2 linked regions of the Azoarcus sp. CIB genome follow. The protein of the gene in region 1 interacts with the protein of each later gene in a pairwise test. Links are inferred from orthologs where the notes say so. Each region holds a gene or a part of one and is shown in the gene's direction. Other genes may lie near its edges.

Region 1 (3,131 bases):
GAGGGAGGGGAAAACGCAGATGGTTATGCCGGACAGCCCACATTGCATCGCGCAAATCCGGCCAGCTGTTATAGAATACCGCGTTTGCGATATCCACTCACGGCTTTCTGAGGACACCATGATCAAGCGTTCCCTGCTGCTCTCGCTGCTGCTGGTTACGGGCGGCCTTCACGCCCAGGACCAGGCACCCGATCTCGCCAAGGCGAAACAGACTGCAGAAACCCTCTGCGTCGGGTGCCACGGCGCCGACGGCAACAGCCCGATTCCGGTCAACCCGAAACTGGCCGGCCAGCATTCCGACTACCTCTTCAAGCAACTGAAGAACTTCAAGGGCTGGAACGGAAAGCCCGCCGAGCGCGAAAACCCGATCATGGGCGGCATGGTGGCGGCACTCGAGGAAGCGGACATGAAGGCGCTCGCGATCCACTTCTCGTCGCAGACGCTGCAGCCTGACTCGGCCAAGAATCCCGACCTCGCGAAGCTCGGTCAGAACATCTGGCGTGCGGGCCTCCCGACCAAGGGCGTTCCCGCCTGTGCTGGCTGCCACGGCCCGGCCGGCGCCGGCCTGCCGGCCCAGTTCCCGCGCATCGCGGGCCAGTATGCCGACTACACCGAAGCGCAGCTGAAGGCCTTCCGCGATGGCGTGCGCAAGAACGACCCGGCACTGATGATGCAGACCATCGCATTGAAGATGACCGATCCGGAAATGAAGGCGGTCGCCGACTACGCCGCCGGCCTGCGCTGACCGTCCGGCGCCGCAGCAATCTCGAAAGGGGTGAAAGGGGTGGCATGGCCACCCCTTTTCTTTTTCCGGCACCGGCAGCATGTGCGCCCTTGCGACCGCCGGTCCCACGGCGCGCAAGATCGGACGATAATGCGTCTTCCGCAAGACCGAGCGAACGCCGCATCCAGGAACTAAAGCCATGGCACAGAACCCCGGGAGCCCGACCTCCGCCCGCTCGCCCAATTACTCCGCCACCGAGGCGAGGCGGGCCATTCTCGACCGGCTGACGCCGGTCGGCGGATGGGAACGCGTCAATGTCCGCAGCGCCCTAGGGCGCGTGCTCGCCGAGGACGTCATCGCGCCGTGTAACGTGCCGGCCCACGACAACTCGGCGATGGACGGCTACGCGGTGCGCCACGCCGACCTCGCGCCGCAGGGCGAGAGCGCCCTGACGGTCGTCGGCACGGCGTTCGCCGGCAAGCCCTTCTCCGGCATCGTCGGCGCCGGGCAGGCCGTCCGGATCATGACCGGGGCGCCGATTCCGGAGGGTGCCGACACGATCGTCGTGCAGGAGGTGGCGCGCGCCGCCGACGGCAAGGTGCATGTGCCGGCGGGACAGCGCGCCGGACACAACCTGCGCCGCGCCGGCGAGGACCTGGCATTGGGCGGCATCGCCCTCCCCGCGGGCAAGCGCTGCGGACCGGCCGAGCTGGGCCTCGTCGCCTCGCTCGGCATCGCCGAGGTCGTCGTGCGCCGCCGGCTGCGCGTGGCTTTCTTCTCCACCGGCGACGAGCTCGCGTCGATCGGCAAGCCGCTCGCGCCCGGCGAGGTCTACGACAGCAACCGCTACACCCTCTTCGGTGCGCTCTCGCGCCTGGGCTGCGATCTCATCGACATGGGCGTCGTGCGCGACGACCCGCAGGCGCTGGAAACGGCCTTCCGCGACGCTTCAGCCAACGCCGACGTGATCCTGACCAGCGGCGGCGTGTCGGTGGGGGAAGCGGACTTCATCCGCGAGCTCGTGAATCGCCTCGGCGAGGTCGCGTTCTGGAAGATCGACATCAAGCCCGGACGGCCGATGGCCTTCGGACGCGTCGGTGATGCGTGGCTGTTTGGCCTGCCCGGCAATCCGGTCGCGGTACTGGTGACCTTCTACCAGTTCGTCCAGGACGCCCTGCAAGCCCTGTCCGGGGTCTCGCCGCTGCCTGAGCCGGCGTTGTTCGACGTGGTGTGCGCAGAAACCATTCGCAAGCAGCCCGGACGACGCGAATTCATGCGCGGCCGCCTGGCCCTCGTCGACGGCCGCCAGACGGTACGGCTTGCCGGCGCCCAAGGTTCGGGCGTGCTGCGTTCGATGTCGGAAGCCAACTGCTTCATCGTGCTGCCGGAAGAGCGCGGCGACGTCCTCGCCGGCGAGACGGTGCAGGTGCAGATCTTCGACGGCCTCGTGTAAGACCCACCCACAGGAATACCTAATGAATCAGGACGAACTGAAGAAGGCCGCGGCGCGCGCGGCGCTGGACTACGTCGAGGACGGCATGATCGTCGGCGTCGGCACGGGCTCGACGGTCAACCATTTCATCGACGGCCTGGCCGAGATGCGCGGCCGCATCGCCGGTGCCGTATCGAGTTCGGAAGCCAGCGCACGCCGGCTCGAGGGCTACGGCATTCCGCTGATCGGCCTCAACGACGTGACCAAACTGCAGCTCTATGTGGACGGGGCGGACGAGATCGACGGCGGCTTCGCGATGATCAAGGGCGGCGGCGGCGCGCTGACGCGCGAGAAGATCGTCGCCGCGGTTGCCGAGCGTTTCGTGTGCATCTGCGACCAGTCGAAGCTCGTAAGCTGCCTGGGGGCCTTCCCGCTGCCCGTGGAGGTGATCCCGATGGCGCGCGCCTACGTCGAGCGCCGCCTCGCCCGGATCGGCGGACGTCCGGTACTGCGCGAGGGTTTCGTGACCGACAACGGCAACCTGATCCTGGACGTGCACGGGCTGCGCATTCCGGAGCCGCAAGCCCTGGAAACGGAGATCAACCAGATCACCGGCGTCGTGACCAACGGGCTGTTTGCGCTGCGCGGCGCCGACCTGCTGCTGATGGCCACGTCGACGGGCGTCGAGCGGCGCGTCGCAGCGACTTCCTGAATCGCAAGCATCCGTGCAATATATTCGTCACATTCGACTGCTACCCTCGCGGACTCTCGGGACCGGAACATGACAATGAGCAAGCACACCTACACCCAGTTCGACAAGGAGCTGGAAGCCATCCGCAAGCGCCTGCTGGAAATGGGCGGCCTCGTGGCCCAGCAGCTGACGCGTGCGATCGAAGGGCTCGGGACGGGCAATCACGAACTGCTGGAACAGGTCATCGCAGATGATCGCAAGGTCAACGACGAGGAAGTCGCGCT
Region 2 (3,199 bases), 910 kb from region 1 along the record:
ACGCCATCGACCTGTTCGCCCGAGTCGAGCAGGCGCGCCGCCTCGCCGTAGCTCACAGTGACGACGAGCGGCTTGGCGACGCCGTCCTCCTTGCGCCACATCACGAACACCTTGGGCACCGGCGAACTCAGGTTGAGGAAGTAGTTGTCCGCCTCGTCGCGGAACAGCTCCAGCGCAAAACCGCCGACGAGGTACTGGTCGCGGTCGGTCTCGGCGACCAGCTGGCGCGTCGCCGCCGGGTTGTCGCCGAAGGCCGGCACGACGCCGACGGCCTCCCAGGCCTCGTCCGCCCAGCGGCTCTGCAGGCGGCGGCGGTCCATGATGACGGCGACGGGAAAGCGGTCCATGCGGCGAACTCCGGGTGACTCGATCCCTCATAGGATAGGCGAAGCGGCCGCGGCCGGCGAACCTCGCGAGCGGCGCCTGCGGCTAGAATACCCCCTCGAACCTACCCGTCCATCTCCATGCCCCCAGCCCCCGACACGCCGCGCCGTCCGCTGCTGAGCCACGCGAGCCACCCGCTGACGGTGACGATCCCGGCCGTCGACGAGAACGGCGAGAACGTGCCGACGCAGATCGCCGGCGAGTTCCCGCTGACGATCTACGTCGACCGCCGCGAGATCGTCACGCTGATGACGCTGGGCGCCGCGCCCGAGGCGCTGACGATAGGCTGGCTGCGCAACCAGCGCCTGGTCGCGAGCCTCGACGACATCGAGGCGGTGCAGGTTGACTGGGAGGTCAATGCCGTCGCGGTGAAGACGCGCAACGGCCTCGTGGACGCCGACGAACGCCTCGGCAGCCGCACCGTCACCACCGGCTGCGGCCAGGGCACGGTGTTCGGCGGGCTGATGGACGAGATCGACGCGATCCGCCTGCCGGAAGACCGCACACTCACGCAGGCGACGCTGTACGCGCTGATGGACGCGGTGCGCCACCACGAATCGATCTACAAGCAGGCCGGCGCCGTGCACGGCTGCGCGCTCGCCCAAGCCACCGCGGACGGCTGCGACATCCTCATGTTCGTCGAGGACGTCGGCCGCCACAACGCCGTCGACGCGATCGCCGGGCAGATGTGGCTGGACGGCCTCGACGGCGGCGACAAGATCTTCTACACGACGGGCCGGCTCACCTCCGAGATGGTCATCAAGACCGCGCAGATGGGCATCCCCTTCCTCGTCTCGCGCTCCGGCCTCACGCAGATGGGCTGGGAGATCGCGCGCAAGATCGGCCTCACGATGATCGGCCGCGCGCAGGGCAAGCACTACCTTCTATTCACCGGCGAGGAGCGATTCACCCGATGAGCGCGTGCGAAAAAATCACCGGCGTCATCCTCGCCGGCGGGCAGGGACGGCGCATGGGCGGCGTCGACAAGGGTCTGGTCGAGCTGCGCGGGCGGCCGATGGCCGAATGGGTGATCGAGCGCTTCGGCCCGCAGGTCGACGAACTGATCATCAACGCCAACCAGAACGCCGAACGCTATGCCGCCTTCGGCCATCCCGTGTTCCCCGACGACATCGGCGGCTTCGCCGGCCCGCTCGCCGGATTGCATGCAGCCTTGTCGCGGGCGCAGCATCCGCTCGTCGCGACCGCCCCCTGCGACTCGCCCTTCCTTCCGGCGGATCTCGTCGAACGCCTGTATCGCGGCCTCGCGGAAGCCGGCGCCGAGCTCGCCGTCGCGCGCACCTTCGACCAGCCCCACCCGGTGTTCTGCCTGTGCCGGCGCGACGTGCTGCCGCACCTCGACGCGTTCCTCGCCGGCGGCGGCCGCAAGATCGACTTCTGGTACGCCACACTGAAGGTCGTCGAAGTGCAGTTCGACGACGAGGAAGCCGCGTTCCGCAACATCAACACCCGCGACGAGCTCGACGACGTCGGACGATGAGCGCGCCCGAGCCGCCAGTCGTCGAACACCTTGCGCCGGAAAGCCCCTGCCTCACAGCGAGGCAGGCGGCGGCCTACCTGCACCTCAACGAGAAGAAGCTGTACGAGCTCGCCAACAGCGGCGAAGTCCCGGCCGCGCGCGTCGGCGGCAAGTGGCTGTTTCCACGCCGCCTGCTCGACGACTGGCTGCTCGAACAGGCGCACGGCGGCGTGCTCACCGACCGCCTGCTGATCGCTGGCGGCGACGACGCCCTGCTCGCCGCCGCGGTGCGCGCACTGGCCGCCGAACTCGGCGCCGAAGCCTTCGTCGCCTACAGCCCGACCGCAACCCTGCCCGGCCTCGAACAGCTCGCCCGCCGCCGCGCCGACATCTCCGTCGTGCATTGGGGCGACGTCGAGCACAGCGCGACCCAGCACGCAACGCTGCTGCGCGCCCATCCCGGCCATGCGCGCTGGACGCTGGTACGCATCGGCCAGCGCGAACAGGGGGTGCTGCTGCGTCCCGGCCTGGGCATCGACCAGCTCGAAACGCTCGCCGCCTTCGACGTGCGCTGGGCCATGCGCGAAGCCGGTTCCGGCGCCGCGCACTTCCTCGCCTCGGCGCTCAAGGCGCGCGGCCTGCGCCCGGAAGACTGCAGCGCCGTCGCGACGATCGCCGGCGAACGCGAAGCCGCGGCACTCCTCGTGCGTAACGCCGCCGACTGCACCCCCGGCACGCGCGCGACCGCGAGCGAATTCGGCCTCGACTTCCTGCCGCTGGGCTGGGAAGCGCTGGACCTTGCGCTGCCGAAGGAAATCTACTTCCGCCACCTCTTCCAGCGCCTGCTCGCGCGCCTCGGCAGCGCCGCGATACGCGACCTCGCGGCCCAGCTGGGCGGCTACGAGCTTACGGCACTGGGACGGGTGCTGGCTGCAGGCTGAAGGACTACGGTCTCCCCGCGAACTCAGCCCCGATTCCATCAGGGCGACAGATCGAGCACACCACGTCCTATGACACTTGTCACGGGTCATTGGGCAAATCTAGCCATGGTGGATCATGAGGCGTACATACTAGGGTATGAGAACCGATCACGTCCGCATGGAGTAATCATGAAATCCAGTTACGCAGTAATCATCCCAACTATCGCTGCGCTTGTCGGATGTGCGAGCCCTGCGCCGGTTGCACAAAATTTCCCTATTTCATATCAAAAGGTTGCACGTACGGCACATCATTGGGATGTAGTTGCCGATGACGTTGTTTCGCAAACGCTTCAGGAGGTGAGCACGAAAGCGCAGTTGCAGGGGCGCGCTCTGATCGTCGCGCCAGCCCGCAATACCG

What was found.
Region 2: the proteins of moeA (region 1) and mobA interact in binary tests that used the Escherichia coli proteins (3 or more experiments, as listed by UniProt). The link is inferred for Azoarcus sp. CIB from one-to-one orthologs.

The regions. Positions count from the first base shown.
Region 1 is NZ_CP011072.1:974,367-977,497, reverse strand. What follows is about bases 157-3,050. They hold moeA (molybdopterin molybdotransferase MoeA), read left to right. Parts: upstream 157-923; coding sequence 924-2,177; downstream 2,178-3,050. Other genes in these bases: phoU (phosphate signaling complex protein PhoU), read left to right, coding at 2,944-3,050; rpiA (ribose-5-phosphate isomerase RpiA), read left to right, coding at 2,200-2,868; AzCIB_RS04295 (c-type cytochrome), read left to right, coding at 157-745. Also shown: more of AzCIB_RS04295, read left to right, coding at 119-156; more of phoU, read left to right, coding at 3,051-3,131. UniProt on the Escherichia coli protein: Catalyzes the insertion of molybdate into adenylated molybdopterin with the concomitant release of AMP.
Region 2 is NZ_CP011072.1:63,993-67,191, reverse strand. Bases 128-3,089 are described here. They hold mobA (molybdenum cofactor guanylyltransferase MobA), read left to right. Parts: upstream 128-1,297; coding sequence 1,298-1,882; downstream 1,883-3,089. Other genes in these bases: AzCIB_RS24000 (hypothetical protein), read left to right, coding at 2,971-3,089; AzCIB_RS00245 (substrate-binding domain-containing protein), read left to right, coding at 1,879-2,802; AzCIB_RS00255 (formate dehydrogenase accessory sulfurtransferase FdhD), read left to right, coding at 465-1,301; AzCIB_RS00260 (DUF3305 domain-containing protein), read right to left, coding at 128-347. Outside these bases: more of AzCIB_RS00260, read right to left, coding at 1-127; more of AzCIB_RS24000, read left to right, coding at 3,090-3,199. UniProt on the Escherichia coli protein: Transfers a GMP moiety from GTP to Mo-molybdopterin (Mo-MPT) cofactor (Moco or molybdenum cofactor) to form Mo-molybdopterin guanine dinucleotide (Mo-MGD) cofactor.